DNA from 2 places in the Massilia sp. GER05 genome. Region 2 is predicted to be linked to the other one. Evidence: predicted binding sites of a transcription regulator. Region 2 holds the regulator's gene; the other holds the start of a gene.
The links. The regulator sigma-54, encoded in region 2, starts transcription at its own class of promoters, with help from an activator protein. The targets are predictions, from matches to a motif close to TGGCANGNAANCTGCTTT.

Region 1 (7,826 bases), 430 kb from region 2:
GGACAGGGGCACGGTATCGGTGTCGCCTTCGCGGTACCAGTCGTCCGGGTCGCCGGTCAGCTGGATCTCGGTGGCCTCGGCCGTCACGACGCCCTCTTCCAGCACCAGGTGGCGCTGTTCGAAGGCATAGATCCGATGGCCGCGCCGCGCCGCTTCGCGCATCATCGCGAACGTCGAGTCCTTGTAGATTTTGAAGCCGGACAGCGGATCGGCGAGAAAAGCGATTTTCATGATGGTCCCAATGAAGGCAATGCCACGATTTTAGCCGGAAACGCGGATGTACGCGGAAAGGCGGCCGCGTCCGGCGGACGAGTTATCGGGGCATCTTCCTGTTGGCAAAACGTCATCTATTCAATCTGCATTTGCGAACCGTCAAACGTGCCGTCGGACCAGTTGGGAAGATGCGACGCAGGAGGGCACTATGAGCGACCAAGCCGAGCAGGAACGCATCAACCAGGTCTATCGCCAATGGACTGGCGGCGCCGCGTTGGCGAAACACGCCTGGCACCGGCCCGACATCGTCCGCCAGGCCGCGGCGCGGGCGCGCGTGCTGGCCGACCTGCTGCCGCTGACGGTGGGCCGCGACCTGTCCGCCGTGCGCGCGCTGGACGTCGGCTGCGGCGGCGGCGGCTTCCTGCGCCAGCTGATCGACTGGGGCGCCACGCCGTCCCACCTCGCCGGCACGGAGCTGCAACCCGACCGCCTGGAGCAGGCCCGGGCCCGCACGGCACCCGGCGTGCGCTGGCACCTGGGCCAGCTCGACATCTTTCCCGACGCGAGCATGGACCTCGTGAGCGCGCACTCGGTGTTTTCGGCGCTCCTGGACGAAGACCTGCGGCGCGGCCTGGCCGCCGAGATGTGGCGCGTGCTGCGTCCGGGCGGCTGGACGATGATCTTCGATTGTCGCTACGGCAGCGCGCGCAACGCCCACGTGCGCAAGGTGACGGACGTCGAACTGCTGCGCTTCTGGCCCGCCGCCAGCCGCCACTACCGCACACTGGTGCTTGCTCCGGCGCTGGGCCGCCCCCTGGCCGCCCTGCCCTGGCTGATTCCGGAAGCGCTGGCGACGGTGCTGCCGCCGCTGCGCTCCCACTTCATCTACATGGCGCGCAAGCCGGAGACGGACCGTATCGTGTGAATCAATAGATTTCCGGATCCGTACGCTCCAGCCGTAGAGTGGGCTCCCCGAGCCCACGCGGATGTTTGCGATATGTTGGCGTCACGCTCCAGCCGCAGCCAATGACATTAATAGATTTCGGGATCCGGATCGGTCCGCTCCAGCTCCAGCGACGCCGCCAGCAACGCAAGACGCGCCACCACGCCGTACACATAGAACCGGTTCGGCGCGGCGGTGCCCGGCTTGGCCTTCAGGTCCGGCACGGCGTGCTGCTGCGCGAACGCGAGCGGCACGTATTGCGAGCCCGGCGCGTTCAGGTTCTGATCAACGCCGCGCTCGGCATGCACGCGGTAGAAGCCGCCGACGACGTAGCGGTCGATCATGTACACGACCGGCTCCGCCACCGCGTCGTTGATCGACTCGAACGTGGGCACGCCTTCCTGGATCATCACGTCGGTGACGGTGACGCCATCCTTGATGACCGACATCTTGTTGCGCTGCTTGCGGTTCAGGTCCTTGACCTCGCTCGCATCCTTGACGGTCATGATGCCCATGCCGTACGTGCCGGCATCCGGCTTGACGATGACGAAGGGTTTCTGGTCCTTCATCCCGTATTCCTTGTACTTCTTCTTGATCTTCGACAGCAGCGCCGACACGTTATCGGCCAGGCATTCCATGCCCACGTCTTCCTGGAAATCGACCTCGCCGCATTTGCTGTGCAGCGGGTTCACGAGCCACGGGTCGATGTCGATCAGCTTGCCGAACTTCTTGGCGACCTCGTCGAACGCCTTGAAGTGATTGCTCTTGCGGCGCACGGCCCAGCCGGCGTGCAGCGGCGGCAGCAGCGACTGCTCGTGGACGTTTTCGAGGATGCTCGGGATGCCGGCGGACAGGTCGTTGTTCAGCAGGATCGTGCACGGGTCGAAGTCGGCCAGGCCCACGCGGCGGCCGTTGGGCGAGCGCACGAGCGGTTCCACGACCAGCATGTTCCCGTCCGGGAGCGCGAGCGGCGTCGGCTCCGTCACCTCGGGCGACAGCGAGCCCAGGCGCACGTGCAGGCCCGTCTGGCGGAAGATCTGCATCAGGCGCTGCACGTTCTGCAGATAGTACGGGTTGCGCGTATGGCTTTCCGGGATCAGCAGCAGGTTGCGGGCGTCCGGGCAGTATTTGTCGATCGCGGCCATGGCGGCCTGCACCGTCAGCGGCAGCATCTCGGTCGACAGGTTGTTGAAGCCGCCCGGGAACAGGTTCGTATCCACCGGCGCCAGCTTGTAGCCGGCATTGCGCAGGTCCACCGAGCAGTAGAACGGCGGCGTGTGCTCCTGCCACTCGAGGCGGAACCAGCGTTCGATGGCGGGCGTGGCTTCGAGGATCTTCTTTTCCAGGTCCAGCAGGGGACCGGTCACGGCGGTGGCAAGGTGGGGAACCATAAAAATGACGTCCTTCGGGCTTCTTGGCGATATGGTAAGCCGAGATTGGGGTGTTCGAACGTTTTTTAAAGACCTATATTCAATTAGGAAATAAAAAAGCGCCCCGGAGGGCGCTTTAGCGTATTAGCAACCTGGCAATCAGGAGTGATAAGCCTGCTCGCCGTGGCTCGTGATGTCCAGGCCTTCGCGCTCTTCTTCCTCCGGGACACGCAGGCCGACGACGACGTCGACGATCTTGTAGGCGATGAACGAGACGATGGCCGACCACAGGATGGTGGTGCCGACGGCTTCCGCCTGCACGAGGACCTGGTGGCCGATCGAGTACGGGTCGGCGGACATCTTGTTGGTGACGTAGTCGAAGATGCCCTGGCCGCCCAGTTGCGGTGCCGCGAACACGCCGGTCAGCAGCGCGCCCAGGATACCGCCCACGCCGTGGACGCCGAACACGTCCAGCGAGTCGTCGGCGCCGATCATGCGCTTCAGGCCGTTCACGCCCCACAGGCAGACGATGCCGGCGACGAGACCGATGACCAGGCCGCCCATCGGACCGACGAAGCCGCAGGCCGGGGTGATGGCGACGAGGCCGGCGACGGCACCCGAGGCGCCACCCAGCATCGACGGCTTGCCCTTGGTGATCCACTCGCCGAAGACCCACGACACGGTTGCGGCGGCGGTGGCCAGCAGGGTGTTGACGAAGGCCAGCGCGGCGACGTCGCCCGCTTCCAGGGCCGAACCGGCGTTGAAGCCGAACCAGCCCACCCACAGCAGCGAGGCGCCGATCATGGTCATGGTCAGCGAGTGCGGGGCCATCGATTCACGGCCGTAGCCGACGCGCTTGCCGATCAGGATCGCACCGACGAGGCCGGCGATAGCGGCATTGATGTGCACCACGGTGCCGCCCGCGAAGTCGAGGGCGCCCTTCTGCCACAGCCAGCCGGCCTTGGCGGTCTCGGCATCGATGGTCGCGGCGGTGAACGCATCCGGACCGGTCCAGAACCAGACCATGTGCGCGACCGGCAGGTAACCGAACGTGAACCACAGCACGACGAACAGCAGCACGGCGGAGAAGCGGACGCGCTCGGCGAACGCGCCGACGATCAGGCCGCAGGTGATGGCCGCGAACGTGCCCTGGAACGCCACGTAGATGAACTCGGGGATGACGACGCCCTTGCTGAACGTGGCCGCGGTCGAGAACGCTCCCTTGACCGGATCCCAGATCCCGTTCAGGAACAGGCGGTCGAAGCCGCCGATGAACGCGGTCTTCTCGGTGAACGCCAGCGAGTAGCCGTAGATGCACCACAGGACGATGATGACCGCGAAGATCATGAACACCTGCAGCAGCACGGACAGCATGTTCTTGGAACGGACCAGGCCGCCGTAGAACAGGGCCAGGCCCGGGATCGTCATCATGATCACCAGCAGCGTGGCGACCATCATCCAGGCGGTGTCGCCCTTCTGCGGGGTCGGTGCGGCAGCCGGCGCAGCGGCCGCTTCCGGTGCGGCGGCAGCGGCGGCTGCCGGGGCGGCCGGTGCGGCGGCGACCGGTGCGCTGGCGGCCGGTGCGGCCGCGGGTGCTGCAGCTTCCGCAGCGGCTGCCGGTTTGGCGGCATCCTGGGCCATGGCCGGGGCGGCTGCAGCCAGCGCCACGGCGACGGATACGCCTGCGATCAGTTTTGTAATGGTGTGGATCATCGGATTCCCCTTACAGCGCTTCGTTGCCGGTCTCGCCGGTACGGATACGGACTACCTGCTCCAGGTTGGAGACGAAAATTTTGCCGTCGCCGATCTTGCCGGTGCGCGCGGCGCTCTGGATGGTGTCGATCACCTGGTCGACGATGGCATCGTCGACCGCTGCCTCGATCTTGGTCTTCGGCAGGAAATCGACGACGTATTCCGCGCCACGGTAGAGCTCGGTATGGCCCTTCTGGCGACCGAAACCCTTCACTTCCGTCACGGTGATACCCTGGACGTTGATTTCCGAGAGGGCTTCACGCACCTCGTCGAGCTTGAAGGGTTTGATGATGGCGGTGATCATTTTCATGTGATTGCCTCTTCAGAAAGTTTTTGAAACCGTGAGCAGGGCCGCGGACTTGCCCAGGTTTTCCGCGGACGGGCTCACGTACGCGCTGGTGTCGGCCTTGATCCAGGACAGGGCCACGGAGCAGATGCCCAGGTCCTTGGTGACGCCGAGCTTGTAGTCGGTGTACGAGAACGAACCGTTGTGGCGCACGTTCTGGCGGCCGGCGTGCAGGTTCAGCGTGAAGCCGCTGCCGACGTCGACGTTGGCGCCGATGTCCAGGTAGCCGCTGCCCTTGCTGTCGGCCGTGCCGAACAGGTTCGTCAGCGAATGCGAGTACTTGACGTACGCCGGGCCGAAACCGAGCTGGCCGTACAGTTCGAACGTGTTGGCATTCGGATGCAGGCCATTGCTCGGGTAGAAGTAGTACAGGCCGCCGACGTCATAGGTGATGTCGCCCGTGAGGTTGCCGCGCTTGCCGCCGTACAGATCCCACTCGACGTCGCCGCTGCCGCCCAGGTCCTTGGTCCACTTGATGGTGGACAGCCAGGTGCCCGCGTACAGGCCGGTCGGGTTGTGCGTGTAGTCGGCGCCGCCCTGCAGTGCGGGGTCGAGACGGGACTGGGAAATGCCGCGGTAGCGATAATCGCTCGTGACCGCCGCGTTGAAACTCACTTCATTGTCCGGCTTTTGCTCTTCGGCGCCGGCCAGCCCGATGTGAAGGCTCCACAGGCTTGCTGCGAGTACTGCGGCGTGGGACCAGTTGCTGTTACGACGCTTCATACGACACTCCCTTTAGTTGAACATGTTCTTGGGTTGCGGTTTACAATCCGGGATTGCGACCTCTTATGGTTAATGGTTGATTAGCAGGATGCGTGCCACCCCCATGCCGGGCGGGTTCCCGCTTGTTTTTCACCCCTTCCGCCCCCAGTTTTTTACTTTCAAAATACAAACGGGACCAGGACGCGTGCGCCGTCGCGGTGCACGCACCAAATCAGGTATGTACGCACCTTCTTGGTGCAGCATGCCGACTCAAGGACTAGTGTGAAATGAACAATTTTTTCAATGATTTGCAGGGCAAGATCAATCAGGCGATCGAAAACTCGCCCGCCAAGGACATCGAGCGCAACGTCAAGGCGATGATGACCCAGGGCTTTTCGAAGCTGGACCTGGTGACGCGCGAAGAGTTCGACATCCAGGCCCAGGTGCTGGCCAAGACGCGCGCCAAGCTGGAGGCGCTGGAACTGCGCGTGGCGGAACTGGAAGCGAAGCTGGCCGCCACCGACGCCAAGGCTTGACGCCTACGGGCGGCCGCGCACCCTCATCCGCACCTTCGCCCGTGCCATCATCCGCCACAGCGCGAACAAGGCCGCCCCGCCCAGGCTGACCGCAAACACGATCGCCACCATCCAGCCCATCGGATTGGTCAGCCCGAGACTGTCCGCGCCGAAGACGAGCGCGGACGCCAGCGCCACCTGCGCGATCCACACGGCCCGCAGCGGCCGGAACGCGTCGAGATCCCCGCGCTTCCACAGGCGCAGCGCAACCCACGTGACGGGTCCGCACAGCAGGCAGAACAGCACCGCGAGGGCGAGCAGGGTCAGGATCAGTCGGGGCATGCGTGGACAGGAGAAGGCGGAGCCCGCTACATTACCAGACACCTCGCAGACCCGACGCGAAAAAAGTTCGGCATACAGGCCTGTCCCCTCTCAACAGGCATCGTCTCCGCTTGCCTAAGATGAGGCCTCGCCCACCGTCGAAGGAGTCCGATGAGCCTCGCCGTCCTCAGAAGCCGCGCCCTGGCCGGCATGGAAGCACCGGCTGTCAGCGTCGAAGTTCACCTGGCGAACGGCCTGCCGGCGATGAACATCGTGGGGTTGGCGGACGCCGAGGTGCGCGAATCGAAAGACCGCGTGCGCGCCGCGCTGCAGAACTCGGGCTTCGAGGTTCCCAGCCGGCGCATCACCATCAATCTTGCGCCGGCCGAGCTGCCAAAAGAATCCGGACGGTTCGACCTGCCGATCGCGCTGGGCATCCTCGCGGCGTCCGACCAGATCCCATCCGGCGCGCTGGACGGCTACGAATTCGCCGGCGAGCTGTCGCTGTCGGGAGAATTGCGCCCCGTGCGCGGTGCGCTGGCGATGAGCTTTGCCATGCTGCGCCAGCACGCCGACGAGGACACGTCCGCGCGCGCCTTCGTGCTGCCGTGGGCGAACGCGGACGAGGCGGCCCTCGTGACGGACGCCGTCATCTACCCTGCCCGCTCGCTGCTGGACGTGTGCACGCACTTCGCCGCGAAGTCGGACGAGGCGCGGCTCGCGCGCTACCGCCCCGTGCCATCGGCCGATCCGCCCGTGTACCCGGACTTCGCCGACGTCAAGGGCCAGCAGCAGGTCAAGCGCGCGCTCGAGGTAGCGGCCGCGGGCCTGCACTCCGTGCTGCTGATCGGACCGCCGGGCGCCGGCAAGAGCATGCTCGCGTCGCGCTTCCCCGGCCTGCTGCCGCCGCTGCGCGAGGAGGAAGCGCTGGAGACGGCCGCGCTCCAGTCGCTCGCGGGCAGCTTCGCCATCGAACGGTGGAGAAAGCGGCCGTTCCGCAGTCCGCACCACACGAGTTCCGGCGTGGCGCTCGTCGGCGGCGGACAAGTGCCGCGTCCCGGAGAAATTTCGCTCGCCCACCACGGCGTGCTGTTCCTCGACGAGTTGCCGGAGTTCGACCGCAAAGTGCTGGAAGTCTTGCGCGAGCCGCTGGAAACGGGCGCCATCACGATCTCGCGCGCCGCGCGCCAGGCCGACTTCCCCGCCAGTTTCCAGTTGATCGCGGCGATGAATCCATGTCCGTGCGGCTGGCTCGGCCACCCGTCGAGCAAGTGCCGCTGCACCACGGACGCCGTGCAGCGCTACCAGGACCGCATCTCCGGCCCCCTGCTCGACCGCATCGACATCCAGGTGCCCGTGGCGGCCATGACGCCGGACACGATGGCGCAACTGGCCGACGGCGAGCCCAGCGCCGCCATCGCCGCGCGCGTCACGCAGGCGCACGCGCGCCAGTTGTCTCGCCAGGGCAAGGCCAACCGGAAGCTGACGACGCGCGAGATCGACCACCACTGCCACCTGGACACCGCCGCCGCGCGCCTGCTGGGCGACGCCATGCAGCACCTGCACTGGTCGGCGCGCGCCTATCACCGCGTGCTGAAGGTGGCGCGCACGATCGCCGATCTCGCCGGCGTCGATACGGTCAACGCCCAGCACGTGGCCGAGGC
Region 2 (7,826 bases):
GATCTTCGACGTGGACGGCGTCCTCACCGACGGCAGCCTGACGTACGGGCCGGACGGCGAAGTCACGAAGACGTTCTACGTGCTGGACGGCCTCGGCATCCAGCTGCTGAATCGCACCGGCGTGCAGACGGCGATCATCAGCGCACGCACGTCGCCCATCGTCATCAAGCGCGCAAGCGACCTCGGGATCACGCACGTGTTCCAGGGCCAGCACGACAAGCGCCTCGCGTTCGCCGAGCTGCTGGATAAAACCGGCGTGACGGCGGAGGCGTGCGGCTACATCGGCGACGACGTGATCGACCTGCCGCTGCTCACGCGCGTGGGCTTTGCGGTGACGGTGCCGAGCGGGCATCCGGAAGTGCAGCACCGCGCCCATTACGTGACGAAGAACCCGGGCGGCCGCGGCGCCGTGCGCGAAGTGTGCGACATGGTGATGCGCGCCCAGGGCACCTACGAACAGGCGCTCGCGCCTTACTTCGGATAAGAGAGATATGGCTCCCGCAAGCTACAAGCGTACCGCGCACCGCTGGCGCCTGCTGCTCCTGATGCTGTTCGCCGTGTTCTGCGCGTTCGGCAGCTTCTGGCTCGTGCAGGTGATGCAGGGCGAGGAGAACGGGCCGGGCTTCAACGCGGGCAACGAGCCGGACTACATCGTCGACAACTTCAGCTGGGTCCGCATGTCGGAGGCCGGCAAGCCGCGCTACGTGATCTCGGGAGAGCGCCTCACGCACCGCCCCGTCGACAACACGGCGCTCGTGGACAAGCCGGTCGTGCAGAGCCTCACCGACGAGCATCCGCCGATGACGATGACGGCCAACAGCGCGCTCGTGAGCCAGAACCAGAACCAGATCGACCTGACGGGCAATGTCGACATCCGGCGTCCGGCCGCCCCGGGTGCGGAGCCGATGCGGATCCGCACCGAGGTCCTGACGATCCTGCCGGACGACGAGATCGCGAAGACCGACAAGCCGATCCACATGACGCTCGGCGCCGCATCGGTCGACGCGGTGGGCATGGTCGCCAACAACGCCACGCAGCAGATCGCGCTGGGTGGCCGCGGCAAGGTCACCTATCCGCCACGCCAGTCGCGCGCAAGTCACTAAAAAGGACTATCGAATGAAAAAAATACTCGCCGCCGCCATCTTCCTGCTGGTGCCGCTGGCTGCCTCGGCCGAGAAGGCGGACGCGCTCAAGCCCGTCGACATCGCGTTCGACAACGCCAACGTCGACCAGGTCACGCAGAACTACGTCGCCACCGGCAACGTGGTCATCACGCGCGGCACCATGATCCTGAAGTCCGACCGCGCCGAGGTCAAGGAATCGCCGGACGGTTGGCGCACCTTCATCCTCACCGCGAATCCCGGCAAGCTCGCGACCTTCCGCCAGAAGCGCGATGGCGGCCCGGACCTGTGGGGCGAGGGCCAGGCCCAGCGCATCGAATACGACGAGCGCAACGACATCGTGAAGCTGTTCTCGAAGGCCGTCATCCGCCAGCTCGAGGGCAAGAAGGTCACGCAGGAGATGGCCAGCGAATTCATCTCCTACGATAACCGCAACGAGAAGCTGCTCGGCCTGAACGACGCCAACGGCACGGACAAGCCGGGCAATGGCCGCGGCAGCATCACGCTGCAGCCGCGCCGCGCCCCTGCCGCCGGCGCCGCTCCCGCTCCGGCAGGCAAGCAATGACGGAGGCGCACACGATGGAAGCAGGCACGCAGGCCGCGCCGGCCGAATGCGGCGGCAGCACCCTCGTCGTCAAGGGACTGCAGAAGAGCTACGGCAAGCGGCTCGTCGTACGCGACGTGTCGCTGCAGGTGGTGTGCGGCGAAGTGGTCGGCCTGCTGGGCCCGAACGGCGCAGGCAAGACGACCTCGTTCTACATGATCGTGGGCCTCGTGCCGTCGGACGCCGGCAGCATCGACATCAACGGCACCGACATCACCGGCCTGCCGATCCACCGGCGCGCGCTGCTCGGACTGTCGTACCTGCCGCAGGAAGCGTCCGTGTTCCGCAAGCTGACGGTGGAAGAGAACATCCGCGCCGTGCTGGAATTGCAGCGCGAGAACGGCAAGTCGCTCACCAAGGCGCGCATCACCGAACGTCTCGACGAGCTGCTGGCCGAGCTGCAGATCGAGAAGCTGCGCGAGAGCCCGGCGCTGTCGCTGTCCGGTGGCGAACGCCGCCGGGTGGAGATCGCGCGCGCGCTCGCGACCAATCCGCGCTTCGTGCTGCTGGACGAACCGTTCGCCGGCGTGGATCCAATCGCCGTGATCGAGATCCAACGCATCGTGCGCTTCCTGAAGGAGCGCGGCATCGGCGTGCTGATCACGGACCATAATGTGCGCGAGACGCTGGGCATCTGCGACCGCGCCTACATCATCAACCAGGGCGCGGTGCTGGCATCGGGCCGTCCCGACGACATCATCGCCAACGAATCGGTGCGCCGCGTCTACCTGGGCGAACACTTCCGAATGTAGTCATGAAACAGACGCTGCAACTCAAGACCTCACAGCACCTTGCACTGACGCCGCAACTGCAGCAATCGATCCGCCTGCTGCAGTTGTCCACGCTCGAGCTGCACCAGGAAATCGAGCAGGTCCTGAGCGAGAACCCGCTGCTCGAACGGCTCGACGATCCGCTCGACCGCTCCGTGCGGTTGCTGGCCGACGGCGCCATCAACAGTGCCCCGTCCTCGTCACAGGCGGGCGAGGCGCCGGCCGCGCAGGGCAATGGCGACGAAGGCGGCAGTGCGCCCGCCGAGAGCGGCAATGGCGAAGGCGGTGACGCCGGCGGCGACAGCGGAGAAAGCGGCGGCGAAGGCGGCGAGGACTGGGGCGAATACGGCCGCAGCGGCAGCGGCGGCGGCGAGGACGAGGACGGCCGCCCGCAGCTGGAAGCGAGCCCCGTCACGCTGCGCGAACATTTGATGGAGCAGGTGCGCCTGACGTGCTGCGCGGCGCGCGACTGCGCGCTCGTGGAACTCGTCGTCGATGCGCTCGACGACAACGGCTATCTGGAAGAACCGCTGGAAGACATCCATGCGCGCCTGCCGGAAGAACTGGAGATCGAGTTCGACGAATTGCGCACGGCGCTCGCCATGGTGCAGAGCATGGACCCGCCGGGCGTGGGCGCGCGCAGCGCGGCCGAGTGCCTGGCGCTGCAGATCCGCCGCATGCCCGGCGTGCCGATGGTGACGCGGCGCATGGCGCTCGTCATCGTCGAAAAATACCTGACGTGGTTCGCGCAGCGCGAATTCAACAAGCTGAAGAAGGCGCTCGATTGCGACGACGAAGACCTGCGCGAAGCCCAGGCCGTCATCCGCCAGTGCAATCCGCATCCGGGCGCGGCGTTCGCGTCGGACGTGTCGGACTTCGTCGTGCCCGACGTGATCGTGCGCCGCGCCAAGGATGGCTGGAGCGTGCAGCTGAATCCGGAAGTGATGCCGCGCCTGCGCGTGAACAGCCTGTACGCGTCGCTGATGAAGCAGGGCAAATCGGAAGCGCAGATGAACGCGCAGTTGCAGGAAGCCAAGTGGCTCATCAAGAACATGCGCCAGCGCTTCGACACGATCCTGCGTGTAGCTCAGGCAATTGTCGATCGGCAGCGCAACTTTTTTTCCCACGGCGCAGTCGCGATGCGGCCCCTTGTTTTACGTGAGATAGCTGATACACTAGGTCTACACGAGAGCACAATTTCTCGAGTCACAACTCAGAAATATATGCTGACCCCGCACGGCATGTTCGAGTTGAAGTATTTCTTCGGGAGTCACGTTGCCACCGAAGCGGGAGGCGAAGCATCGTCGACGGCAATACGGGCCCTCATCGTACAACTCACAGGAGCAGAAGACCCCAAGAATCCATTATCCGATAGCAAGATCGCGGAGATGCTAGGGGAACAGGGAATGGTCATCGCGCGACGCACGGTCGCAAAATACCGTGAGGCGCTGAAAATCCCGCCCGTCAGTCTCCGCAAATCCTTGTAACAAACACTGTCCCATTGCGCAGATGCGCGCACGGCAGGCAGTGCATCTTCAAAGGAGTGTGTATGAATCTCACAATCAGCGGACATCATCTCGATGTAACTCCAGCCATCCGAGAATACGTACAGAACAAGCTCGAACGCATCACCCGTCATTTCGATCAAGTGATCGACTCACACGTCATCCTCTGCATCGACAATCTCACCGAGAAAGAAAAACGCCAGAAAGCCGAGATCAACCTGCGCCTCGCGGGCAAGATCGTCCATGTCGCCAGTGCCGCGCACGATCTATACGCCGCGATCGACATGCTGATGGACCGCCTGGACCGCCAGGTCGTCAAGTACAAGCAAATGCTCAAGGATCATGACAACGCGTGTATCAAGCGCATGTCCGAAGGTGGGGAGGAGGAGCCCGCCGCGGCGTAATGCCACGCGTGCAGTAGCACCAAGGAGTAAAGGGCGCATCGGCGCCCTTTTAGTTTTTATGGGCGCTACAATGCTGCTCTGATTATTTCAATAACAACGAGACATGACTGCACACGTTCTGACGCGGGTTGCCAACCGCAGCGGCATCGTCACCCTGGACCGCCCGAAGGCGCTGAACTCGCTGTCGCTGGACATGGTCCGTGCGCTCACCGCCACGCTGCTCGCCTGGCGCGACGATGCATCGATCGACGCCGTCGTCATCGGAAGCAGCAGCGAAAAGGCCTTGTGCGCCGGCGGCGACATCCGCTTTTTCCACGAGGCCGGCCGCGCCACGCCGCAGACCGGCAGCCCGCTGCTGGAAGATTTCTTCACCGAGGAATACGCGCTCAACCACCTCATTCACTTCTATCCGAAGCCGTACATTGCGCTGATGGATGGCGTCGTGATGGGCGGCGGGATGGGCATCGCGCAGGGCGGGCCGGATTGCGGCCTGCGCATCGTGACGGAGCGCTCGAAGATCGCCATGCCCGAAGTGAACATCGGCCTGTTCCCGGACGTGGGCGGCAGCCACTTCCTGTCGCACGCGCCGGGCCGCCTCGGCCACTATCTCGGCGTGACGGGCGTGACGATCGGCGCGGCCGATGCGATCTACGTCGGCCTGGCCGACGTGTTCGTGCCGGGCGCGCAGCTGGATGCGCTGCGCGCGCTGATCGAGACGACGCCGGGCGCGGAACTGCCCGCCGCGATCCGCGCGTTCGCCGCGCCGTTCCCGGCCGGCGCGAGCGAACTGGAAGCGCAGCGCGACGCGATCGACCGCCACTTCGGCGCGGACTCCGTCGCGGCCGTGATGGCATCGCTGGAGACGGATGGGAGCCCGTTCGCGCAAAAGACCTTGGCCACGCTGCGCCAGCGCTCGCCGCTGATGATGTCGGTAACGCGTGAGATGCTCGTGCGCGGGGAAGCGCTCGGCGTCGCGGACTGCCTGCGCATGGAGCGCTCGCTCGTGCGCCGCACGTTCGAACACGGCGAAGTGCTCGAAGGCGTGCGCGCGCTCGTGATCGACAAGGACAATGCGCCGCGTTGGAATCCGCCCACGCTCGATGCGGTCACGCCGGAGATGGTCGCGTGGTTCTTCGCGCCCGTTCTGGCCTGAACACGCGCATCCCTTGCGCGCTTTGTGATCTCGCTGGAAGCAGACGCGTTCCGCCTGGACGCACCGGATCGCCCCGTGCTGTTCGCGAAATTCGAACCGGCCGGTCCGCTGCGGTGAAGAGCGGCTTCTACCGGCTGCTCGACGAGTTCTTTTGATTTCCGCGCGGGCTCGGCGAGCCCGCCTACGCCGGGATCACGTACGGTGGGCATTTGAGGCCGGGGGCCTCAAATGAAACGTGCCACGCGTGAAGCATGCGTCGTGTTGGCGGTGTCAGGGCTGCTCGCGGTGGCGCACGACGACGCGTTCCGTGTCGCTGAAATACGCGCCGAGCCGCTCCGCCATGTACACGGAGCGGTGCTGGCCGCCCGTGCAACCGACGGCCACGGTGAGATAGCTGCGGTTGTCCTTCTTGAACGACGGCAGCCACTTGGCGATGAACGCGCGGATGTCGGACAGCAGCTCGGCCGCCTGCGGCTGGGCGTCGAGGAAGGCGATCACGGGCGCGTCCCTGCCGTTCAGCGGGCGCAAGGTGAGGTCGTAATACGGATTCGGCACGGCGCGCACGTCGAACACGAAGTCGGCATCGAGCGGCACGCCGCGCTTGAATGCGAACGATTCGAAATACAGCGTCAGCGGCGCGTAGGCGACCTCGGCCAGTTCCTTGATCCATGCGCGCAGCTTGTTGGCCGACAGTTCGGACGTGTCGATCACGTGGCCCATCTTCTCGATCTGCCCCAGCCGGTCGCGTTCTTCCGAAATGCATTCGATCAGCGTGCGGCGCGACGCCGGGTTCTCGCCCGGACGCAGTTCGTGCGACAGCGGGTGGCTGCGGCGCGTCTCGGAAAAACGGGCGACGAGCGAGTGCGTGCTGGCGGTCAGGAAGATCACCTTCACCTGGTGGCCTTCCTCCCGCAGCGCGGCAACCGTCGTCGGCAGCTCGGCCAGGGACTCCGCGCTGCGCGCGTCGACGGCGACGGCGATGCGTTCTGGTTTCGTCGCCTTCGATGCTGCCGACGAGCGCCGGCAGCAGGGCGGGGGGAAGGTTGTCGACGCAATAGTAGCCAGCGTCTTCGAGGACGTTCAGGGCGACGGATTTACCGGAGCCCGAGATACCGGTGATGAGTAGGATGCGCATGGCGCGATGATAGCATCGGCAAGTCTTTGCCGCATCGCACAAGGCTTATGGATGAGGTATTTGCAACAGTGCCGTGGGGAGCGGATTCCTGGACTGAACTTTCGTATGCTCAGTCGCTGCTCATTGCTTGTCGCTGGTGGAGCAGGGGTTTCGCGGAGCACCGCTCCGCGCCTGCGGAACGGGCGGGCCATGCTTGGCCCGCACTCCACTGCAGCGCTAATCGCTGCTCATTGCTTGTCGCTGTCGTTCCATGAACTCCTGCAGCGTATCGATCCCGCGCAGCTGCAGGATCGTGTTGCGCACCGCGGCTTCCAGCAGCACCGCGATGTTGCGGCCGGCCGCGACGGGAATGACCACTTTGCGGATCGGCAGGCCCAGCACGTCCTCGGTGGGGAAGTGGAAGGGCAGGCGTTCGACTTCCTCGTCCAGCGCGCCCCGTTTGACGAGGTGGACGATCAATTTGAGGCGCATCTTGCGGCGCACCGCCGTCTCGCCGAAGATCGCCTTGATGTCCAGCAGGCCCAGGCCACGCACTTCGAGCAGGTTCTGCAGCAGCGGCGGGCAGCGGCCCTCGATCATGTTCGGGGCGATGCGCGAGAATTCGACGGCGTCGTCGGCGACGAGGCCATGCGAGCGCGAGATCAGTTCCAGGCCCAGCTCGCTCTTGCCGAGGCCCGAGTCACCCGTGATCAGCACGCCGACGCCCAGCACGTCCATGAACACGCCGTGCATGATGACGCGCTGCGCCAGCTTCTTCGACAGATACACGCGCAGGTAGTCGATGACCTGCGCGGCCGGCAGCGGCGTCGAGAACAGCGGGATGTTCTGCTCGTCGCAGATGGCGAGGATGTCCGGCGGGGTGTCGAGACCCTGCGCGATGAACAGCGCCGGCGGACCGCCAGCGATCAGTTCGCCGATCAGGTGGCTGCGCGAGCCGGATTTCAGGCGCTGGTAGTAATTCAGTTCCTGGTGACCGAACACCTGCATGCGGCCCGGGTGGATCAGGTTCAGGTGGCCGACCTGGTCCGCGGCGGAGACGGCGTCGCCGGAAATCTGGCGTTCTCCGCCTGGAAATCCGGCGAACCAGCCCAGTTGCAGGCTGTCGCGGTTGTCGTCGTACAGCCGTTGGATGGT

Region 1: ACL58G_RS32025 (TorF family putative porin) is a predicted target of sigma-54. The motif match lies at 5,428-5,445, and genes of this name have one in related genera.

Annotation. Positions count from the first base shown of each region.
Region 1 covers NZ_CP178858.1:7,251,339-7,259,164, forward strand. The annotation lists gene gshB (glutathione synthase) at 1-231, opposite strand, end outside; gene ACL58G_RS32005 (class I SAM-dependent methyltransferase) at 422-1,138, shown strand; gene gshA (glutamate--cysteine ligase) at 1,246-2,547, opposite strand; gene ACL58G_RS32015 (ammonium transporter) at 2,686-4,239, opposite strand; gene ACL58G_RS32020 (P-II family nitrogen regulator) at 4,250-4,588, opposite strand; gene ACL58G_RS32025 (TorF family putative porin) at 4,601-5,347, opposite strand; gene ACL58G_RS32030 (accessory factor UbiK family protein) at 5,614-5,862, shown strand; gene ACL58G_RS32035 (hypothetical protein) at 5,866-6,183, opposite strand; gene ACL58G_RS32040 (YifB family Mg chelatase-like AAA ATPase) at 6,334-7,826, shown strand, end outside.
Region 2 covers NZ_CP178858.1:414,363-422,188, reverse strand. The annotation lists gene ACL58G_RS01840 (KdsC family phosphatase) at 1-484, shown strand, start outside; gene lptC (LPS export ABC transporter periplasmic protein LptC) at 492-1,103, shown strand; gene lptA (lipopolysaccharide transport periplasmic protein LptA) at 1,117-1,686, shown strand; gene lptB (LPS export ABC transporter ATP-binding protein) at 1,683-2,477, shown strand; gene ACL58G_RS01820 (RNA polymerase factor sigma-54) at 2,480-3,982, shown strand; gene hpf (ribosome hibernation-promoting factor, HPF/YfiA family) at 4,045-4,404, shown strand; partial or broken gene ACL58G_RS01810 (enoyl-CoA hydratase/isomerase family protein) at 4,508-5,585, shown strand; partial or broken gene rapZ (RNase adapter RapZ) at 5,828-6,692, opposite strand; gene hprK (HPr(Ser) kinase/phosphatase) at 6,909-7,826, opposite strand, start outside.